Prochlorococcus marinus str. AS9601: one gene and its partner. The protein of the gene in region 2 interacts with the protein of the main gene of each other region in a pairwise test. Links are inferred from orthologs where the notes say so. Each region holds a gene or a part of one and is shown on either strand. Other genes may lie near its edges. The genes, in order: eno and rpe.

Evidence for each region.
Region 1: the proteins of rpe (region 2) and eno interact in binary tests that used the Escherichia coli proteins (3 or more experiments, as listed by UniProt). The link is inferred for Prochlorococcus marinus str. AS9601 from one-to-one orthologs.

Annotation. Positions count from the first base shown.
Region 1 is NC_008816.1:208,409-220,550, reverse strand. The notes cover bases 7,157-9,969. They hold eno (phosphopyruvate hydratase), read right to left. Parts: upstream 9,303-9,969; coding sequence 8,010-9,302; downstream 7,157-8,009. Other genes in these bases: A9601_RS10215 (ATP-dependent Clp protease ATP-binding subunit), read left to right, coding at 9,565-9,969; A9601_RS10225 (ABC1 kinase family protein), read left to right, coding at 7,157-8,004. In the rest of the region: A9601_RS10270 (endonuclease MutS2), read right to left, coding at 1-158; A9601_RS10265 (VOC family protein), read right to left, coding at 173-559; hemB (porphobilinogen synthase), read right to left, coding at 622-1,623; A9601_RS10250 (SulP family inorganic anion transporter), read left to right, coding at 1,847-3,499; A9601_RS10245 (sodium-dependent bicarbonate transport family permease), read left to right, coding at 3,506-4,504; A9601_RS10240 (P-II family nitrogen regulator), read left to right, coding at 4,507-4,788; A9601_RS10235 (NAD(P)/FAD-dependent oxidoreductase), read right to left, coding at 4,810-5,766; A9601_RS10230 (hypothetical protein), read left to right, coding at 6,023-6,340; more of A9601_RS10225, read left to right, coding at 6,337-7,156; more of A9601_RS10215, read left to right, coding at 9,970-12,142. UniProt on the Escherichia coli protein: Catalyzes the reversible conversion of 2-phosphoglycerate (2-PG) into phosphoenolpyruvate (PEP). It is essential for the degradation of carbohydrates via glycolysis.
Region 2 is NC_008816.1:706,716-718,794, reverse strand. What follows is about bases 111-2,860. They hold rpe (ribulose-phosphate 3-epimerase), read left to right. Parts: upstream 111-982; coding sequence 983-1,738; downstream 1,739-2,860. Other genes in these bases: lptB (LPS export ABC transporter ATP-binding protein), read right to left, coding at 2,808-2,860; ccsB (c-type cytochrome biogenesis protein CcsB), read right to left, coding at 1,764-2,693; glpX (class II fructose-bisphosphatase), read right to left, coding at 111-795. In the rest of the region: more of glpX, read right to left, coding at 1-110; more of lptB, read right to left, coding at 2,861-3,536; A9601_RS13060 (DUF309 domain-containing protein), read right to left, coding at 3,637-4,005; translational GTPase TypA, read right to left, coding at 4,017-5,813; A9601_RS13050 (M15 family metallopeptidase), read right to left, coding at 5,943-6,656; chlP (geranylgeranyl reductase), read left to right, coding at 6,770-8,110; glyS (glycine--tRNA ligase subunit beta), read right to left, coding at 8,091-10,253; A9601_RS13035 (NADPH-dependent assimilatory sulfite reductase hemoprotein subunit), read left to right, coding at 10,341-12,079. UniProt on the Escherichia coli protein: Catalyzes the reversible epimerization of D-ribulose 5-phosphate to D-xylulose 5-phosphate.

The DNA of each region.
Region 1 (12,142 bases), 510 kb from region 2 along the record:
GAAGGTATAACAAAACTTAAAATTGATTGTTTACCCATTTCCGTTGAGGCGAACGAAGATAAATGCGTTTTTAATGAATCCCACTCTAAAAGGTTTATAGATTCTTCTTCTAAGGTGTTATCTGAATATGATTTTTTAGAATAACTTTTCTCTTGCATACAAAAAAAAAGAATCAAACATTCGATTGAATCCCTTCAGGAGGAACATAAAGCATCTCAAGCCAGTTTCCTTCAGTATCCTTCATATAAAAAGATGCCGTTCCATCTCTATGCTCATGTAAAGGACCAACTTTTACACCAGAATTTTTTAAATCATTTTGAATATTTTCCACTTCTTTTTTATTTTCAAAATGAAAAGCAAAGTGAGGTCCAGCAGCTTTGTAGCTAGGGCCTAACAACGCAAGTCCATCTTTCCCTTTACCTGCCTCTAAGTAAGACCAATCTTTATCATCCCAAACCAAATTCATACCCAGCTTAATATAAAAAGATTTCGCCCTTTCGAGATTATCTACTCTAAGTGCAATGTGACCAATCCTATTTACTCCTTGTGAAAACTTCAAAACAAAGCAATTAATTTATTACTTATCTAAGAATAAACCAAATTTTTGTTAATAATGAGTTTTTAAGTATCCTGCAACCATTGAGATGCATCACAAGCATGATAAGTGAGTATTAATTTTGCTCCTGCTCTTTTAAAACTAAGCAATGTCTCTAAAACAATATCTTTTTCGTTAATCCAGTTCTTCATAGCAGCAGACTTTACCATGGAATACTCCCCACTAACGTTGTATGCAGCTATGGGCTTATTTGAAAATGTGCTTATTCTATAAACAATATCCAAATATGAAATTCCTGGTTTTACCATCAAAATATCAGCTCCTTCATACTGATCCAATGCAGATTCAATTAAAGCCTCTTTTGAATTGGCAGGGTCCATTTGATATGTAGACTTATTGTCTGGAATTACTTTCTTACTATTTTCTCTAGGAGCCGAATCTAAAGCAGTTCTAAACGGACCATAATAAGCAGATGAATATTTAGCTGTATAACTAATAATACCTACATCACTAAATCCTTCACTATCAAGAGCAGTCCTAATTGCTCCAACTCTCCCATCCATCATGTCACTAGGGCCAATAAAATCTGCTCCAGCTCTAGCTTGAGTTAAAGCTTGTTTTTTTAAAATTTCAATCGTTTCATCATTCAATATTTTTCCAGTTTCATCAACTAAGCCATCATGTCCATCACAGGAGTAAGGGTCCAAGGCAACATCTGTCATTATTGCCATTTCTGGAATCTCTTTTTTTAATATTCGAATAGCTTTAGGTATTAAACCGTCCTCATTAAAACATTCTGCTCCATCTTCAGTCTTTAAGCTATCATTAATTTTTGGGAAAAGAACCACACATCTAATTCCCAATTCCCATGCCCTAGTAACCTCCTTTAGTAAACCATCAATATCCCATCTATAAGTTCCGGGCATTGCGGAAATTTCCTCTTTAAAATCTTTCTCATGAATAAATAATGGATAGATAAAGTCCGATGCCGCCAAATGGTTTTCTCTAACCATTTCTCTTATTGACTCAGTTCTTCTTAATCTTCTTGGACGAATAATCGAATTCATTTGAATATTATTAAAATTGAAAAATATTTATCTAATACATTAATCGCTTGCCTCGCATATAAATCAATCAGAGACTACTTTTGTTCAGGAAAAGTAACTAAAATTTATTTAAAAAAAGCAAAAAAAGTTACAAAAATATTTTGCACAAACTTCATTTTTCACAAATTTACGTCATTAAGAGATAATATCTTTTAGTTAAGTGTTTATTTTAAGGAGAGTATCTTTGAAAATAATTAATGGATTTCATCTAAAGAATTTAAGAGGAGATATTCTTGGAGGGATCACTGCTGCTGTAGTAGCTTTACCTCTCGCTCTTGCTTTTGGTAATGCTGCATTAGGACCTGGCGGGGCAATTTATGGCCTATATGGGGCAGTAGTAGTTGGTTTTTTAGCAGCATTATTTGGAGGAACACCTGCTCAAGTTAGTGGACCTACCGGTCCAATGAGTGTAACTGTTGCTGGCGTAGTAGCAGGCTTAGCAGCAGTGGGGGTTCCAAGAGATCTTTCTGCAGGACAAATTTTACCTTTAGTGATGGCAGCGGTAGTAATTGGCGGCTTACTGCAAATATTATTTGGAATTCTCAAACTAGGTAAATACATTACTTTAGTTCCATATTCTGTTGTGTCAGGATTCATGTCTGGTATTGGAGTAATAATAATTGCACTTCAGATTGGTCCATTACTAGGAATCAGTACCAGAGGTGGAGTAGTTGAATCTTTATCAACTGTATTTTCAAATTTCCAGCCAAACGGTGCTGCTATTGGAGTAGCAATAATGACACTAGGTATAGTATTTCTTACTCCTAGAAAAATAAGTCAATGGGTTCCTTCTCCCCTCTTAGCCTTATTGATAGTAACCCCAATATCAATATTAATTTTTGGAGAAGGAGCTATTGATAGAATTGGTGAAATTCCCAGGGGAGTTCCATCTTTAAATTTCCCAAGTTTTAATCAATATTTTCCAATCATTTTTAAGGCAGGATTAGTCCTCGCAGTACTTGGCGCAATTGACTCTTTACTAACATCACTAGTAGCAGACAATATATCTCAAACAAAACATAATTCTGATAGAGAACTTATTGGTCAAGGAATAGGAAATGCTGTTGCCGGTCTGTTTTCAGGCTTACCTGGAGCCGGAGCAACAATGAGAACAGTTATAAATGTTAAATCTGGAGGATCCACTCCCATTTCTGGTATGGTTCACTCAGTTGTCTTGTTGATAGTTTTAGTTGGCGCAGGTCCTTTAGCCGAGCAAATACCAACTGCGTTATTAGCAGGAATTCTTATAAAAGTTGGTCTAGATATTATTGATTGGGGGTTCTTAAGGAGGGCCCACAAATTATCTTTAAAAACTTCAGTTGTTATGTACGGCGTACTCCTCATGACTGTTTTTTGGGATTTAATTTGGGCAGTTTTAGTCGGTGTATTCATAGCAAATATGCTCACTATTGATTCAATAACGGAAACTCAACTAGAAGGTATGGATGAAGATAATCCTTTATCAAAAGATGATCAAGCTAAAAATGCATTACCTGCTGATGAAAAAGCACTACTTGATAGATGTTCAGGAGAAGTAATGTTATTTAGACTTAAAGGACCACTTAGTTTTGGAGCAGCTAAAGGTATATCTGAGAGAATGATGCTAGTAAGAAACTATAAGGTTTTGATATTAGATATCACTGATGTACCAAGACTTGGAGTGACCGCGACTCTGGCAATAGAAGATATGATGCAAGAAGCTAAAAATAATTCCAGAAAAGCATTTGTTGCTGGGGCTAATGAAAAAGTAAAGGATAGATTAGCTAAGTTTGGAGTTGAAGGCATCATTGAGACAAGAAAAGAAGCTTTAGAAACCGCTCTAAATGAAATAGCCTAATAATTTATGGAAATCAATCCAATTCTGCAAAATGTATTAGCCCCGCCTGTTCTTTTCTTTTTAATTGGAGCAATATCAGTACTCTTTAAATCTGATTTAGAAATACCAGCTCCATTACCTAAACTCTTCTCATTGTATTTGCTCTTAGCCATTGGGTTTAAAGGAGGTATAGAGATACAGAAAAGTGGGTTTACAAATCAAGTATTGCCGACTTTAAGCGCTGCAATACTAATGTCACTACTAATACCTCTGATTGGATTTTTAATTCTAAGATTTAAATTTGATGTCTTTAATTCAGCCGCAATAGCAGCAGCATACGGTTCAATTAGTGCTGTTACATTTATTTCTGCAGAAAGTTTTTTAGAAAGTCAAAAAATAGCTTTTGATGGGTTTATGGTTGGGGCTTTAGCTTTAATGGAATCTCCTGCAATAATTGTTGGATTATTACTTGTGAAATTTGCAGCTCCAAAAAATAGACCAAAATCAAGAAAAATGCATCTAAGCGCAATATTACACGAATCCCTTTTGAATGGATCAGTTTATTTATTGCTCTCAAGCTTGATTGTAGGATTTCTCACTGCTTCCAGTAATCCCTCAGGAATTGAAAAAATGGAGCCTTTTACTGGACAATTATTCTATGGAGCAGAATGCTTCTTCTTGTTAGATATGGGAATAGTTGCTGCTCAAAGATTACCGAGACTGAAAAATGCGGGTTCATTTTTGATTGGATTTGCCATTTTTATGCCTTTATTTAACGCATTTATTGGTGTTTTCGTTGCAAGATTTTTATCTTTAGGACCTGGCAACGCACTTTTATTTGTGGTTTTATGTGCAAGCGCCTCTTATTTAGCAGTTCCCGCAGCAATGAGAATGACTGTTCCAGAAGCTAAATCTAGTTATTATATTTCAACAACACTAGGTTTAACTTTCCCATTCAATATAGTTCTCGGCATTCCCATATATATGAGTTTAGTAAATACTATTATCCCACTATCCTCTTTATAAAAATGAAAAGATTAGATTTGATATTTAGTGAAAGAGAACTAGATGCAATCATTAAAACATTAGAAAAAGCTAATGTTCCTGGATATACAGTTATGAAACATGCTACCGGAAGAGGGCCTGAAAGAGTTGTTACTGAAGATATGGAATTTACAGGATTAGGAGCAAATGCTCATGTAATTGTTTTTTGTGAGCAAGAATTAATAGATAAAATGAGAGATAACATCAGGGACGATTTAAGCTACTACGGAGGAGTGGCTTATATTTCTGAAGCAACACCCCTTTAAATTCAAGAAGAAATATTCTTTTTAAGAATGAATCCAATCTACTCTTATATTTTTTCGACTATTTAAGTATCTATCAATTGACATTGCAGCAATACATCCATCAGAAGCCGCAACTACGGCTTGCTTAAATGGTGTATTTCTTATATCTCCAATAGCCCATACTCCATCAGAGTTTGTAGACATAAAGTCATCAACAATAACTCCTCCGTCTTCTTTTAAAGCAATTTGATCACCTAAAAAATCAGTAATCGGCTTTGAGCCACTCATGTAGACAAACACTCCATCTAAATTTAAATTGATAGGATTTTCTTCTTGTTTATTTTTTACAACAACCCCATTCACACCCAAATCATCGCCCAATATTTCTAATAATCTTGTTCTACTCCAATGTTTTATATTTGAATTATCCATCAATTCCATAGCTTCTTCATTATCTGATTTAGGATCACTTGATGTAATCCAATGCACAGTAGATGCAAATTTAGTTAGAACAGTTGCCTCTTCAATTGCCTCCTTGTTCACTCCAACAACGGCAACTTCTCTATTTTTATAAAAGGCCCCATCACATGTAGCACAATAACTTACTCCTTTGCCAAGAAAATCCGCTTCGCCCTTAAATGATGCAGGCCTACCCATGGCTCCACTTGCAAGCACAAGTGCTTTAGCTTTGAAAGTGCCTTCGGGCGTATAAACCATTTTCCATTCTCCAGTAGCATCTATTCCAAACACTTGCGCTCTTCTATAATCTGTGCCGTATTGCACAGCCTGATCTCTCATTAGAGTAAGTAATTTCTCTCCACTTATATCAACCGGAACACCTGGATAATTAGCTATTTGATGAGTTATTGCTAAGGCGCCAACAGATGGATTTTTATCTAAAATTACTGTCTTTAAGTTTGAACGAGATGTATAAAGTGCGCAAGTACATCCGGCCGGGCCTCCTCCGATAATAACTACATCTGACTCAATGATTTCCAATTTTAAAAAACTCCTTTTTTTAGTAGTAAATTAGATGAGTTTTTGGTTAGAAGATATTTTTAAAGTAAATACCTGAACCTTTATATAGATATAAGTTAAAAGAAAAAAGAGAAAAAAGCTTAATATAGAAACAAACTTACATAGGAAAAACATAAAAAATTAATTATCAAAATGATCAGTTACGTGAAATGTTCTGTATTGATCTATTATTAGGTCATATCGAAAAATCAATTGCCGTTGAAACATTATATTTTTCATGACCAACTCTGATTACCTTTTAAAAGCTGCCATTAAGAAAGTAACCGAAAAATTAAACGAAATATTGGTTGAAAAGATTGAAGAAGCAACGAATATTGCTCAGGATGCTCCAGAAATTATCAAAAAAGAATTTGATAGTTTAAAAGAATCCATAATCGAAGAAGCATCAAGACTGGAAAAAGCCGAAAATATTCAAGAAAATGAGTCTACAAATACTTATCAAGATTCAAAAATAAAAAAAGCTTTAAATGAAATTGAAGGTATCAATAAGCAAATTGATCTGTTTAATAAAACTTTAAATAATCAAATTAAATGAGTTATCACATTTTTCATTATCGTTTAAAAAAATTGAAGAGGGCCTTTGTTATTTGGATAACTCTGATTTCGCTTTTAATAAATTTATGGATAGATAATATTAGATTTACAATTTTCCAAACTAAGAATAATGAAAAAAGTAGGGTTCAAATTAAGAGAGCTAGGTGGTTTACTAATCAATTAATAAAGCTTGGATCAGCATTTATTAAAATTGGACAATTATTATCAGCGAGGCCTGATTTAATTCCTAATACCTGGATACAGGAATTGTCTAAATTGCAGGATCAAGTTCCTAATTTTTCATTTACGCAAGTTGAAGAGACTATTAGAAATGAACTAGGGTCTAAGTTTAATGAAATAGATCAAATAATATGTGATCCGGTTGGATCAGCATCACTAGCTCAGGTTCATAGGGCGACTCTAAAAGATGGTAAGACAGTAGTTTTTAAAGTTCAAAGACCCAATTTAAAAGAATTATTTATTATCGATTTGGGCATAATGCAGCAAATAGCAGGATTATTGCAGAAAAATAAGAATTTGAGTAGAGGTAGAAACTGGGTTGAGATTGCTAAAGAGTGTAGGAAAGTTCTGATGAAAGAACTTGATTTTAATTGCGAAGCGCAATATGCAGCAAGATTTAGGCAGCAATTTCTTGATGATGAAAATGTTGAAGTTCCTGAAGTAATTTGGGATATGAGCAGTGAAAAAGTACTTTGTTTAAGTTATGTAGAAGGGACAAAAATAAGCGATTTAGAAAAATTAAAATCACAAGAAATTGATTTACCTAAAATTGCAGAGATAGGTGCAATCAGCTACTTAAAACAATTAGTAAATTACGGTTTTTTTCATGCAGATCCTCATCCAGGGAATTTAGCAGTTTCAAGTGAAGGTAAATTAATTTTTTATGATTTTGGAATGATGGGGAACATCTCAAATAATCTTCAAAAAAGATTAGGGGGGATGGTTAAGGCTGCTGCTCTTAGAGACGCCTCATCACTAGTTAGTCAATTACAACAAGCTGGGCTAATTTCAAAAGATATAGATGTAGGACCAGTCAGAAGATTAGTCAGATTGATGCTTAAAGAAGCCTTAACTCCTCCATTTAGTCCTAATATTATTGAAAAATTATCTGGAGATTTATACGAACTGGTTTATGAAACGCCATTTCAACTGCCAGTAGATTTAATCTTTGTGATGAGAGCTTTATCAACTTTTGAAGGAGTTGGTAGAATGCTTGATCCAGGGTTTAACCTTGTATCAGTTACCAAGCCTTATTTAATAGAACTTATGACTTCAAATAATCAAAGTCCCAACGATTTAATTAACCAATTTGGAAGGCAAGTAGGCGAACTAGGATCGAAAGCTGTTGGAATTCCCAAAAGAATAGATGAAAGTTTAGAAAGATTAGAACAGGGAGATTTACAATTGCAAATAAGAATGGGCGAGTCTGATAGGCAATTCAAAAAAATGTTTACGGCTCAAAAAACTTTAGGCCATTCAATTCTAATAGGAAGCTTATCAATTGCATCCGCTTTACTTGTATCCAATAAACAAAATAATTTTGCATTGTTGCCACTCTTTTTTGCACTACCAATAAGTATTGATTGGATAAAGTGCCAATTAAGTATGAGAAAAGGCTCACGTTTAGAAAAACTTAAGCGCTAAAAAAACTATATATTTTTAGGACCTAAACCTAGAGCTCCAGCGAATCTTGCTTGATTTCCTAATTCCTCCTCAATTTTTAAAAGCCTATTATATTTTGCAATCCTTTCACTTCTGCTCAAAGAGCCAGTCTTGATCTGACCCGATCTAGTGGCGACAGATAAATCTGCGATTGTTGTATCTTCAGTTTCACCACTTCTATGACTTATAACACTTGTGAAACCAGACATTTTAGCTAACTCAATAGCTTCCAAAGTTTCAGTTAATGTCCCAATTTGATTTACCTTTATTAGGATTGAATTGGCAGATTTTTCTATAATCCCTTTCCGTAATCTTTCTGTATTAGTAACGAATAAATCATCACCTACAAGCTGAACTTTATTCCCTAATTCTTTGTTTAATTCTGACCAACCCTCCCAATCATCCTCAGCTAAACCGTCCTCTATTGAAACTATGGGATAATTAGAAACTAATCTTGAAAGATATGAAATCATTTCAGAACTATTTAAACTTTTACCTTCATATTTATAAATACCATCCCTATAAAATTCAGTACTAGCAGCATCTAAAGCTAAAGATACCTGCTCACCAGGCTTAAATCCGGCTTTTTGAATTGCTTCTAATAATAAGTCCCCTGCTTCTACGCTTGATGACAAATTCGGGGCAAATCCACCCTCATCGCCTACAGCAGTAGATAGACCTTTTTGATCAAGTAATGATTTTAATGAGTGAAAAATTTCAGTACCCATTCTTAATGATTCACTGAAATTATTAACTCCATGTGGAACAAGCATAAATTCCTGAAAATCAAGACTATTTGGTGCATGAGCGCCACCATTTATTACATTCATCAATGGGACTGGAAGAAGATTGGATAATGGATCTCCAAGATATCTATATAGGGGAATGTCTAAAGCATTTGCTGATGCTCTAGCAGTCGCAAGACTTACTGCAAGGATTGAATTTGCTCCAAGGTTAGACTTATTAGGAGTTCCATCAATTTCAATCATTAATTTATCTACTGCAGTTTGATCTAAAGATGACAAACCACATAAAGCCGGCGATATTGTCTCATGAATTTTATTAACAGCATTCAAAACGCCTTTCCCCATATATTTCGAACCACCATCTCTTAATTCATGTGCCTCATGAGCACCAGTACTAGCTCCGCTGGGAACAATTGCTCTACCACTTGCACCACATTCCAAAAATACTTCTGCCTCTACAGTTGGATTACCTCTTGAATCAAGGACTTGCCTTGCTTCAACAGTATCAATCAGAAAATCAATAGTTTCTTTCACAATTTAATTATTACTATTTAAATCCTATTAATAGCTGAACTATTTGGCTAATATCTGAAATATATTTGTTAACCAACTATAATTTTTATTTTTGTAAGAGCTTAGATATTATTTAAAGTTTTTTTTCATTCTAAAGTCCCCGCAAATCCTTTCATCTAAATAATTTTCAAATTCATCTTACAATTTGAAAATTATTGGATGATTATTAATGCAGATCTTATTTAGAATATTAATTAATAATCAACTATAGTTTTTATAGTTTATGAGAGAAACACTTACATCCAGTCCTGAACTATTTAGCGATATTAGTTGGAATCTTCTTTTATTAGGGGAAGAAACCGCAAAAAAATGGGATCATAGCGAATTTAATATTGAACACATAATTCATACATTGTTCTCATCAAGTGAATTCTTTGCCTTCATTGAAAAATTATCAATCGACCAAGATACAGTTTTAGACATAACAGAAGATTTTTTAGAAGAGACACCAACAAATGAGTCAGATATTTTTACTATCGGAGAAGATTTAGAAATTTTATTAGATAACGCGAATCAGATTAAAACTCAATGGGGATCGAGATTAATAGAAATCCCTCATTTACTAATTGCTCTTGGAAGAGATTTAAGAATTGGAAATTATGTTTTTGAAGAAGGAAACCTTTCAATGGAAAAATTAGAGGAAGAATTAAAGTTTTTCCCAAATATTAATCAATCAAAAGATTCTTTTAATTATGGGAATGTAATTGAAATAAATAATCAATCCAATTTTGAATCAAACAATGAGACTAACGAGACTTTTGTAAAAGAAGAAAAATTTAAAAAAGCTATTGTTCCATTACAGAAAAGTGAACTTCAAATTGAAACAAAACAAGTTGGAAAAGATGAAAATGCTCTTTCAATTTATGGAAAAGATTTAACAGAATCAGCTAAAAAAGGGTTACTGGATCCCGTTTTAGGAAGAGAAAATGAGATCAATAATTTAATGAGGGTACTCTGCAGAAGAAACAAAAATAACCCTATACTTATTGGCAATCCTGGAGTTGGTAAAACCTCAATTGCAAAATTACTTGCTCAATTAATTGTAGACAAAAAAGTTCCTGATACTTTAAAGGACTTAAAAATTATTTCACTTGACTTAGGTGCATTAGTTTCTGGGACTAAATTTAGAGGTCAACTAGAGGAAAGACTAAGCTTAATAATGCAGGAACTAAATAATCCAAACCAAGGAATGATCCTATTTATTGATGAAATTCACTCAATATTAAGTTCTGACAGATCTTCTACCGACATCAGTAATATCTTAAAACCTTTACTAGCTGAAGGAGAACTTAGATGTATCGGTACAACTACACCTGAGAAATTTCGTGAAACTATTGAAAAAGATCAGGCATTAAATAATTGCTTTCAAAAGATAACTGTTAATGAACCTTCAGTAGAATTAAGCGCAAAAATATTACAAGGGATCAAAAAGAAATATGAATCACATCATGGCATAAAAATTTCTGAAGAGGCTGTAAACTATTCTGCAAAATTGGCCGATAGATACATCAGCGATAAATGTCTCCCTGATAGTGCAATAGATTTAATTGATGAAGCAGCCGCACAGTTAAAAATCGAGTCTAATAATATGCCTCAAATCATTCTCCAACAAGAAAACAAACTTAATACTATCGATGAAAAATTGAATAATTTGCAAGGAGACAATATCGAAGCTCAAGAAAAACTATTGAATAATAGACAACAATCAGAGGCAAAATTGAACGTTCTTTTAGAAAATTGGAACAATTTACGTGAAGAGATGGAGGAATTATCCATTTTAATGAAAGAAGAAGATAAGCTAACCAAACAAATCAAAGATAAATCAAATCGCGAAATTGAAAATGATCTAGATTATTTAGAAAAGCTTGAAGAAGAGTTAAGTAAAATAGAGAATGAAATACAAAAACTTGAAGAGAACTTTACTAAAATAAAGAAAAATAGAAATTTCCCTTTTAAATATCAAGTTGAACCTGATGATATTGCAGATGTTATATCGAAAATCACAGGTATTCCAATTTCTAAAGTAGTTTCAAATGAACGTAAGAAATTAGTCAATCTAGAAACAGAACTAAGTGAAAAAGTTATTGGACAAGAAAAAGCCATAGAAGTTGTTTCTGCTGCAATTAGAAGAGCTCGAGTTGGCATGAAAAGTCCCAAAAGACCTATTGGATCTTTTTTATTTATGGGTCCTACTGGTGTTGGTAAAACAGAATTAGCAAAATCTCTTGCAACAGTTTTATTTGATGAAGAAGACGCACTTTTAAGATTAGACATGAGTGAATATATGGAGAAAAATGCCGTAGCAAGACTTTTAGGAGCTCCCCCAGGTTATATTGGTTATGAAGAGGGAGGTCAATTAACTGAAGCTGTAAGACGTAAACCCTACTCAGTAATACTTCTTGACGAGATAGAAAAAGCTCATGCAGAAGTATTTAATATCCTTTTGCAAGTCTTAGATGAAGGAAGATTAACGGACTCTCAAGGAAGGACCGTAGATTTCAAAAATACGGTAATCATTATGACAAGTAACCTAGCTGGTAAATCTATACTGGAGTATTCACAAAAAATTTCTAAAAGTGAGGGAAAGTTAGAAAAAGATCAACAAACCCTAGATGATTCAATTAGTAATGCATTGTCTTCAATTTTTAGACCTGAATTTTTAAATAGAATTGACGAAGTGGTAAAGTTTGATCCACTTTCTATTGATGAACTTCAAAAAATAATCATTCTACAAACAGAAGATTTAAAGAACCTGCTACTTGAGCAGAAAATAAATATCGCTATAGACAAAAAAGTTATCA
Region 2 (12,079 bases):
ATCTATATCGGTTATGCCCATTTCATTAAGACGTTTTATATTTCCTTCTTTTGTGTAATCAGCCCATTCAGAAGTTTGAGCGATTGCTGGATCATAAACTAGTTGTCCTTGAAAGTGTCCGCCAAGAGCTCTCATTGCAGCAGCTGAAATAACACCCTCTGGAGCTGCACCAATACCCATCAAGCAATGTGTTCCAATTCCTGCAAAACCACATGCAATCGCAGCTTGAACATCACCATCAGAAATCGGTTGAACTTTAGCACCACATCCTCGAATCTCTTTAATTAAATCTTTATGCCTAGTTCTATCCATTACAACAACAGTAAGCTCATCAATAGAAAGACCCAAGCAATCACTTAGTATCTTCAAGTTTTCAGTCGCTGAATTTCTAATATCTACTTTACCTTTGGCTGCAGGAGGCGCTGCTAATTTGTTCATGTAAAAATCAGGAGCATTGAAAAGACCACCCGTATCAGAGGCAGCTAAAACAGCCATAGATCCTCTTTGATTATTCGCACAAAGATTAGTTCCTTCACAAGGATCTACTGCAAAGTCGACCCCTGGACCACTTCCACTTCCAACCTCTTCACCTATATAAAGCATAGGTGCTTCATCTCTTTCACCTTCTCCAATAACAATTTTCCCTTTCATTTCAATTTTGCCCATTCGCAATCTCATTGCCTCGACTGCTGCAGCATCAGCTTCATCTTTTTGACCAAGTCCTGTTAGTTTTGCTGAGGCAATAGCAGCTTGCTCGACAACTTCGAGAATTTCTTGAATTAAAGTTTGATTCACAATTAAATTTTGAGGATTTTCTAAAAGGTTTTGAGTATGATCTCATAAAAAATGACATTTTTTATGAGAATTATTATGCTAGTAAGCTTTTTTTAACTCTTTACAGCTGTTACTTTATCAGGCCGTGACTTGAAATTAGGAATAAACAACTAAATATAGTATCTTTATTAAATATTTTAAAATTTAAATGACTGAGTCAAATCAAGAAAATTTAACTGGTGCTAATAGACCAATTCAAATAATTCCTTCAGTTTTACCAGCAGATTGGGCAAATATGGGGGCATGTGTGAAAGAGCTCGAGGAGGCTGGAGTAGATAGAATTCAATTTGATGTAATGGATGGAAATTTCGTGCCAAATCTTACATTTGGTCCTGAAATGATTTCCGCATGCCGGAAATATTGCAATGTCCCTTTTGAAACTCAATTAATGGTGAGCCAATATAACTGTGAAACCATGCTTGAATCTTATGTAAAAGCCACAAAAGGGCCGAATGGTGAACCTGGAGTAGTAATAGCTCATGCCGAAGCAAATATTCATTTGCATAGAGTTCTCGGAAGAATAAGAGATTTAGGAGGATCTCCTTCTGTTGCATTAAACCCTCATACCCCTTTTGAAATGATTAAAAACATAATGGATATGGTTGATCATGTTTTGGTTATGACAGTTAATCCAGGCTTTGGAGGACAAGCTTATATACCAACAATGCTTAATAAAATCAGAGAGATAAGAAACTTTATTATCGAAAAAAACTTAGATGTCGACATTGAAGTTGATGGGGGGATAAAAGCAAATTGGACCATTTCACAATGTGCCGATGCTGGTGCCAATTGTTTTATTGCAGGTAGTGGAATGTTTGCTTACCCAACATTAAAAGAAGGATGTGATGACTTAAGAAAAGTTGCACAAGAAGCGCAAAAGGGGAATGTTCTTTCAGAGCCTTAATCAATAAGGGTTGGTGATTTCTTAATCACCCAAATATCCATCCATAACTATGTAACCCTATTCCTAAAAAATTAACTCCTAAATAACAAACTAAAACAACTAAAAAGCCTGTAGATGCTAATAATGCTGGTTTGCGTCCTTGCCAACCCTTACTAATTCTCATATGCAGATAAGCCGCATAAAACAACCATGATATAAATGCCCATGTTTCTTTTGGATCCCAACTCCACCATGTGCCCCAAGCCTCATTAGCCCAAACTGCACCTGAAATTAAACCGAGAGTCAAAAGAACAAAACCTACTAATATAGAACGATAACTTAATGTATCTAATTCTTCTGAATGAGAAAATTCAATAGGTTCAACTAAATCATTTACAGGATAGCTATTTGAAAGTTTAAATCCTCCTATACCTGTAGAACTACTTCTGATTTGAAGCGGCTTATTTTTATTAATAAACAAAACGGACATTGAAAGTAAAGAACCTATTATTAATGCTGCATAACTAAGCATTACCACGCTAACATGCATAACTAACCAACTAGACCTTAAAGCTGGAACTAAGTTGGATGATAATTTCAAATCCTCAGGTAAAACGAAACAAGCAAAAGCCACCGTCAGTAACTCAATAGGTATGGCAATTGAGGGAATTATTGGAGCTTGGTATTCTCTTTCAACCAATAGTTGACCTAATGTGATACCCCAAGTAAGGAAATAGAGAGATTCATACAAATTGCTAATAGGAAAATGTCCAGAAATTGACCACCTAAAAAGTAATTGTAATGTTATTAATAAGTTCACTAAAATCGTAATAAGTCTTACCGCAGAAGAAGACTTTTTTTTAAAAACTGCACCCAAAGAAATCGGCAAGTTAATTAATAAAAAATAAAAAACTAAAAGACCTAAAACTGAAACCGGTTCATATATTAAATTTTTAAAAAAATTATCTAGTATCATTTCTAGAAATTTCTCAAGTTTTAATATTCAATGACAAACAAATAATAATTAAAATCATTCTTATATGAGTAAATCTTTAATAATAAAGTTTTAATTTATTTTTTAAAAAGCATTTCAAAGTCTGAAATTATCTCCAAGATAATACTTCTTGACTATTGGATTATCAGCCAATTCAGTTGATGAACCGTTAGCTAAAATTTTTCCTTCACTTAATACATATGATTTATTAGTAATAAGAAGGGTTTCCCTCACATTATGGTCTGTAATGAGAATCCCCACCCCATCACTACTTAATTTAAGAATTAGTTTCTTTAGATCATTCACAGCTAAAGGATCGATCCCAGCAAAAGGTTCGTCTAATAACAAATATTTAGGTCCTTTTCTGCCTACAGTGAGAGCTCTAGCTATCTCACACCTCCTCCTCTCTCCTCCTGAAAGTTGATAACCATAATTTTCTACAAAGTTGTTCAAATTAAATTCATTAATTAATTGTTCTCTTCTATTTCTTATCGCTGCTCTACTATAGGATGAATTTTGTAAAGCCAAATCTATATTATCCTTAACAGTGAGGTCTCTAAATATACTCGCTTCTTGAGTTAAGTACCCTAACCCAAGTCTTGATCTAATCGGAAGAGGAAGATTGGTTATATTTTTCCCATTCATTAAAATTTGACCTTTATCTGGTTTTATATTCCCAACTGCAAGATTAAAAGTTGTAGTTTTCCCAGCACCATTAGGCCCCATCAAACCTACAACCTCCCCTGGATTAACAGTTATGGAAACATCATTTACTATTAATCTTCCTTTAATTGAAAGCGATACATTATGAATCTTTAGGTTCATTTTTCTTGAGATCGATTAGTTTTCTTGTTTTCTTGAAAAAAAATGGGATAGAAAATAATATTTATTCAAGATAAAGATATTTTCATAATATTCAAATTTATCAAAGAGGTTTCAAAAAAGGCTTATCGTTCTCACTTAATTGCTCTTTATATTGCAATTTCCTCAATAAATCTTCCAAACTTAGGCAGAATGATTCAAGATCAATTCCTAAATTAATCTTAGTTCTAGTTTTTATTCTACCTAAACCCTCTCCAAGCAGAATAGTAGCTCCATTTAAATTACCCTTACTTAAGTGAAACTGAGAAACAGATACTTGTAAAATTCCCTGGATAACTTGTCTTTCATCACCATCAACGGAATTCCATATTTCTTCAAAAGCATCATGGGCCTCATACCATTCATGATTGTTAAAAAGATTTAAAGCATTAAAAAGAGAATCTTTTAAACTTTTTGCACTTTCTTCGTTCATGAAGCTAATTATTAATTTCTTTTCTTTTTATTTATTTTTCTCATTCTTATTGAATCTGGTGTTACCTCAAGCATTTCATCTGGACCAATATATTCGAGTGCTCTTTCAAGGGTAATGTCAACAGGTGACTGCAAAGTATCAAGTTCTTCTGCCCCTGCAGACCTCATATTAGTCAACTGCTTAGTTTTACATATATTTAACTCAAGATCTTGAGGTCGATTATTCTCTCCAATTATCATTCCCTTATAAACTTTAACTCCAGGTTTAATGAAATAGACTCCCCTATCTTCAGCATTCTTTAATGCATAGAACGTGGCCACACCTTCCTCAAAAGCTATAAGGACTCCATTTCTTCTAGTTTCAAAATCTCCTGTTTTAGGTTTGTATTCATAAAACGAATGACTCATGATACCTTCACCTCTTGTTATCCGGACAAATTCTCCACGAAATCCAATTAGTCCCCTTGATGGCACAAGGAACTCTAATTGGGTTCTCCCATCTGAACTTGTCTGCATATTTTTCATCTCTGCCTTTCTCGATCCAAGTTTTTCTATACAAGAACCAACGGATACTTCAGGCACATCAAGGACCAAAGTCTCTATAGGCTCACATTCAACATTATCAATTTCTCTAAAAATTACTTGAGGTTGTGAGATTTGAAACTCGAACCCTTCTCTTCTCATGGTTTCAATCAAAATACCTAAATGTAATTCTCCTCTTCCTGAAACTGAGAACTTATCGGGAGAATCAGTTTCTTCCACTCTCAAGGCAACATTTGTTAAAAGTTCCCTCTCCAATCTATTTTTTAATTGTCTACTAGTAACAAATTTCCCTTCCTTACCCGCAAATGGTGAATCATTTACAACAAAAGTCATATTTAAGGTAGGTTCATCTACTTTGATTAATGGAAGAGGATGAGGAGAGTCGGGACATGCTATGGTCTCACCAATATTGACGTCATCGAAACCAGAAACAGCAACAATATCACCTGCAAATGCTTCATTTATATCAATTCTTTGTAATCCTTCAAATCCTAAAAGTTTACTAACCTTACCTTTAATAGTTTTTCCGTTTTCCTTTATTAAACTAGCCTGTTGGCCATTTTTTATAGTCCCGTTGTGGATCTTTCCGATTACTATTCTGCCTAAGAAATCAGAATAGTCCAAAGTAGTTATTTGTAGCTGAAGAGGCTTATTAGAGTCACCTACTGGAGGAGGAACGTGTCTGATAATAGCTTCAAAAAGAGGCATCATATTGTCACTATTAGATTCCATCTCTTCTTTTGCAAAACCAGATAATCCACTCCCAAAAAGATAAGGGAAATCACATTGATCATCATCAGCTCCTAACTCCAAAAACAAATCAAGGACCTTATCAATTGCTATTTCTGGTACTACTCGTGGTCTATCAATTTTATTTACAAAGACGATAGGTCTAAGTCCTTTTTCTAATGCTTTTTTTAAAACAAATCTTGTTTGAGGCATAGGTCCCTCATTTGCATCAACAATAAGCAGACAACCATCCACCATTCCCAAAACCCTTTCAACTTCTCCTCCAAAATCAGCATGTCCAGGTGTATCTATAATATTAATTCTGGTGTCTTTGTAGTTAACTGCAGTATTTTTTGAGAGTATTGTTATCCCCCTTTCTCTCTCAAGATCATTTGAATCCATTACACATGTAGGTATAACTTCATTGTCTCTAAATATTCCTGATTGAGATAACAATGCATCTACAAGCGTTGTCTTCCCATGATCTACGTGAGCAATAATTGCAACATTTCTAATTTCTTTTATCGAAGATGACATTTATAGAATTTATATAAATAGTAGATTGGCTTTATTAAGGCTAACTCAAAGTATGCTTATTATGAGAATTTTCTCTTTAAGACTTTGAAAAATATAATCTAATTGAATAATTAAATCAATCAATTAGGTTTATAATTTTCTATTAGCGCTTTCAAAAACTTTTAATGCTTCAATTGACCCCTCATATCTCCAATGCCAGGGTTCGTAATCTATATATTTATTATCTTTGTTGAACGATAACTTAAAGTGAAACTTAGCTGCATTTTTTTTGAGCCATCTAAAGGCGTCAGTATTTTCGAAGTCGGTTTCAAAGTCTGTCTCTCTTTGAGTAGCATCACCAATATCGATTGCGAAACCTGTACTATGTTCAGAATATCCAGGAGGGGCTGAAACTCTAGCTCTTTCTGCCGCTTCTTGATTTCTAATAGATTTTAAAGAATAAAAAATATCGTTTTGCAAATTTATTGATCTATAACCACTTAAGAAGACCAAATATATCCCATCCTTTTTGGCTTCTTCTCTCATTTTTAGTAGAGAATCGCGCATATCCATATGGACTTCAATATTAGGCTCAATTAAAACTAGTTTCTCTTTAGGAGTTTCCTCATAGGGAAGATGGCCCAGTATTCTGGCATTATGATTTCTTTTAACCTCAAATTTGAGATTACTGAGAGGTATTAATTCTACATTTCTAATAAATCGCAATGCAGCGATAGAAAATATAAGGAAAAGAAATGGAGAAAATATTAATAATTTTTTTAATAATGTTGAATTTGGGTTGTTTAAGTAAGTTCTTTTGGCAAGTGGTATATCAATTTGATCGATATCTTTGTTTAGTTCCAATATTTAGAAGTGAATTTGGAAAAGATATTTCGATATTAACTATTATTTTAAGAAATGCACTTTTATAAGCAAAAAAGATGTAGTTTTTATATACAGTATTATTTTTTTTTCATATGTTGAGGGTAGCTGTTATTGGTGGAGGTCCAAGTGGTTCATGTGCGGCAGAAATACTAGCTAAAGCTGGAATAAAAACTTGGCTCTTCGAGAGAAAATTAGATAATGCAAAACCATGCGGAGGAGCAATTCCACTTTGCATGGTGGAAGAATTTGATTTACCTGAGTCAATTATTGATAGAAAAGTAAGGCATATGAGAATGATATCCCCATCAAATAGAGAGGTAGATATTAGCTTAGATAGAGTTTATGGGAAAAGTGATAATGAGTTTATTGGGATGTGTAGAAGAGAAGTTATGGATGCCTTTATGCGCAATAGAGCGTCAGATCTTGGTGCTACTTTAATAAATGGATTAGTTACTTCAATTGATACTGGCGATAATAATCAAGGGCCATATAAGCTTTCCTACTCAGATTTCACCAATGGAGATAAAAAAGGGGAACTCAAAGAGCTTACTGTTGACCTTTTAATCGGAGCTGATGGAGCCAATAGCAGAGTAGCAAAAGCAATGGATGCAGGAGATTACAAAGTTGCCATTGCATTTCAGGAAAGAATTAAATTGCCTAAAGAAGAAATGGGTTACTACGAAGATCTTGCTGAAATGTATGTTGGAACAGATGTTTCTCCTGATTTTTATGGGTGGGTATTTCCTAAATATGATCATGTGGCTGTGGGCACAGGAACCATGCAGAAGAATCAGTCATTAATTAAAGGACTTCAAGAGGGTGTAAGAAATAGAGCAAAGAAAAGACTTGTTAATGGTGAAGTAATAAAGGTAGAAGCTCACCCTATTCCAGAGCATCCAAGGCCAAGAAGGGTAGTTGGGAGAATGGCATTGGTTGGTGATGCAGCTGGTTATGTTACAAAAAGTTCTGGAGAGGGTATTTATTTTGCTGCAAAAAGCGGAAGAATGTGTGCTGAAGAAATTGTTGAAGCATCAAAAAATGGTCAAGTAATTCCATCAGAAAAAGATTTAAAAAACTATCTTAAAAAATGGGATAAAAAATATGGCACAACTTATAAGGTGCTAGAAATCCTTCAAAATATTTTCTACAGAAATGATTCTGCTAGAGAAGCCTTTGTTGAGATGTGTGATGACATGGATGTTCAAAGACTTACTTTTGATAGTTACTTATACAAAAGAGTTGTCTCTATGAAACCATTACAGCAACTTAAAATTACGATGCTTACACTTGGTTCGATTTTAAGAGGGAAAGCCCTAGCGCCTCTAAAATATAAACCTGTTGATAGTGCTGTTAGGGAAAATAAAGAGGTAGAAAAAATGCTAGAAAATTATTCAATAAAGGGAGGGATTAAAGTTAAGAGTTCAAAAGTGTAAAGTCGGCAATTTTTAAAGAATAGTTTCTAATTAAGCTCAACAAATTGAGTCTATTATTTCTTATTTTTAAATCCTCTGACATTATTAGGACTCCCTTTTCGTTATCAAATAAATCCTCGATAGTGTTTACATTAATCTCAAACAAATTTAGAAGTTCCAAATAATTGGAATAACCTTCTGAAAAAAGTTTTTCTAATTCGCCAATAAATTCAAAAACTTTGAATTCACAATCTTTTTCAAAAAGTTTTGTATTTACATAATCTCTTGTTGAGAGAACGTCTCTGGAAATATCACTTTTATTTGCTAATTTGCTTACCCTAGTAATTACCTTCTGTATTTCAACAAAATTATCTTTTTTATTAAATTTGATAATAGAATTAACCCTATTTTTAAGATCAACAATATTCAATACTCTTTTTTGAGATAATTCATCAGAAGAGCAAACGGCCTTTATTAATTCTTTACTTAGTGATATTTCTTCTAGATGACTAACAATTCTTTGAACTAAAAATTCATTTAAATCATTAAATACTGTTACTCTTGAGAAGTTTAAATTCGGAAATACGATTTTCCAAAAATCAATAAGTTCGTTGAATAATTTATCTAAAGGCAAATCAAGTTCATAATCCCAAATTATTTTAATCACTCCATTCAAATTTCTTCTTAAAGCATAGGGATCAGATGATCCACTTGGGCGCTTACCAGAAATAAAAATACTAATTAAAGTTTCGACCTTATCTGCTATAGAAACTATTGCACCATATTTTGTGGAGGGCAAAGCATCCTTATAAAAAGAAGGTAAATAATGTTCCGCGACAGCCAGGCAAACATCCTCACTAAATCCCTCATATTTAAGATATTTACCACCCATTATTCCTTGCAGCTCAGGGAATTCGAAAACAATTTCACTACATAAGTCGTTTTTACAGTATTTAGCAGCTTCTATTATCTTTTTTTCTTCTAAAGACTTATCATTTAAAAATTTAAGAATTTTTTTAGTAACTTCCTCTATCCTCTCTACCCTCTGAAATATATTTCCAAGTCCTTTCAAATATGAAACAGATTTAAGCTTTTCATTTCTTTTGATTGAAGCAACTTTTTTGTCACTTTCTACGAAAAACTTTGCATCTGAAAACCTTGCCTTTAAAACTTTCTCATTCCCTTTGGCAATATTATTATTTGATTCTTCAAGACCATTTGAAATAACACAGAAAGTTGTACTAATATTTTTTTCAGAGCTTAAATCTAGTTTAGAAAAACTTTTGTTTTTCAATAAAAGAGGAACGTATCTCTGATGACTTTTCATGACTGTTGAAAGAACTTCAACCGGAAGCTCAAGAAATTCATCACTAAATTTGCCAATAATTAAGTCTGGCCATTCAACCAAATCAGTTAGTTCATTTAATAACCCTTCTGAAAGGTCAGGTTTCAAATTTAAAGATTTAGATGCCTGATTTATTAAACTTTCAATTTTTTCTTTTCTTTCTTTTCGAATAGCTATTACTCTATTTCGTTTCAATAATTCAAAAAAATCATCCGGATTCTGAAGTTCTAAAACTTCATTGATTAGCCTATGACTTTTTGTTTTATTATTTATTTTAATCTTTGGATCACATTCATCAAATTCAAAATCAAGAATTTCATCATTATAAATTGAGGCAATCCACCTAATAGGTCTTGAAAATTTCATGTTCCCGGCCCCCCACTTCATAAATCGAGGGCCTTGAAGACTCTTTACTAATTTTGGGATAATCGAAGACAAAGAAATTTTTGTTGATAGTCCTTTCTCAATTTTCTTTCCAAATACAAAATCACCCTTTTCTGTCTTTTTTATTTCTAGCTCACCAACATCTATACCTAAGCTATTAGCAAATCCTAAAGCAGCATTAGTAGGACATCCATTTAAATAAGCTGAATTTGCTTTAGGCCCTTTTCTTTCTATTATCTTATCTTCTGCATAATCAACTAAACCTTCGAGAAGTAGAACTATTCTCCTTGGTGTTGAGGTAACAACTATATGTTCGAATTTGATTAACTTTTTATCCAATTCAAATTCTATTAGAGATTTAAATTGCTCTAGAACAGCATGAGAAAAATTTGCGGGCAACTCTTCTGTTCCTATCTCAAGTAAATATTTAGACAAGAAAAAAATATGACTTCACTTACTATAATTTACTACCAGTTAAATAAGCTTTTCGCTAATGTATAAAAAGAGATATGTTTTGGTCCTTTGATCAAGGTTGAGAAAGTAAAAAAGAAAAAAGATTCTGCAAAGGAAGAGACCGTTTGTTTAGCAAATGGACTAGAAGTCTCTAAATTTGAAAATTTCAAAAAAAGTAGCCAATTTCTTAAAGAACCACTTGCTACAGAATTAGTCAATGAAAGTGATCATTTTACTAATGATGCAGTTCAGTTATTAAAATTTCACGGTAGTTATCAACAAGATAACAGGGAAAATAGAAGGCCTGGCAAAAGTAAAGATTGGCAAATGATGCTTAGGTTAAGAAACCCAGGAGGTGAAGTCCCTGGGAAATTATTTTTAGCATTAGATGAATTATCTGACAAATTAGGTAATGGAACACTTAGGGCCACTACAAGACAAGCCTTTCAAATGCACGGAATCAGAAAGGAGAATCTAAAGGAAGTAATTAAAACAATAGTAAATTCAATGGGTTCCACATTAGCTGCATGTGGAGACATTAATAGAAACGTTATGGCCCCTGCGGCTCCATTTGATTCGCCAGACTATAACATTGCAAGAGCATTAGCAAAAAAAGTTGCAGATCTTCTCACCCCAATGGCTGGCCAAGGCACTTTTTTAGAGCTTTGGGCTGATGGAGATTTAGAGTACACCATAAAGCCCGACAAAGATATTGAAGCAATTAGGAAGCTCCAATTCAAAGATAATGTTTTTAGTGGGATAAAAGATGAGCCTCTTTATGGTTCAACTTATTTACCGAGAAAATTCAAATGTGCCGTGACAGTTCCTGGTGACAATTCTGTTGATCTTCTTACCAATGACATAGGAATAGTTGCCTTTACTTCTAAAAATGGAAACTTAGAAGGGTGCAACTTCTATGTTGGAGGTGGTATGGGTCGCACACATAATAATGAGGAGACCTTTGCCAGAATTGCAGATCCACTTGGATATGTTGAAGAACCTGATGTTTATGAATTAATACAAAGCATTGTGGCTATTCAAAGAGATTATGGTGATAGGAAATCAAGAAAAAATTCTAGAATGAAATATCTTCTTCATAGAAAAGGTATTAAATGGTTCAAAAAGATACTTTCTGATAAGTATTTCAAAAAAGAAATTAAAAAAATCAGAAAAGAACCTGATAATGTTCTTATTGATTACCTTGGTTGGCATAAACAAAATAAAACCTCCTATTTCGTAGGTTTACCATTATTATCAGGGAGATTATCTGGAGAGAAGAAGAATACCATCACAACTATTGTTAAAAAATATAATTTAGATTTAAGACTCACACCTAATCAAGATATTTTACTTTGTAATATCGCCAATGAAAACAAAGGTGAAATTCAAAAATCTCTATCAAAAATTGGATACGAAAATTTAGAAAACATTAATGAAATACAAAGACACGCTTTAGCTTGTCCTGCTTTACCACTTTGTGGCCTTGCAATGACTGAAGCTGAAAGAATATTACCTGATGTATTAAAAAGGATTGAAAATTTACTATTAGATCTAAAAATACAAAAGACAATATTATTCAGAATGACAGGATGTCCGAATGGATGTACTAGGCCTTATATGGCTGAATTAGCACTGGTTGGAAGTGGTCAAAACAAATACCAACTATGGTTGGGAGGAAGTAAAAATCTACAGAGGCTTGCTAAACCATTTTTACAAAGAATGGAACTTAACGATTTAGAAAAAACTCTTCAACCATTATTTAATAATTGGAAGAGTAATTTGGATTTGGATTTCGGGGATTTTATAAA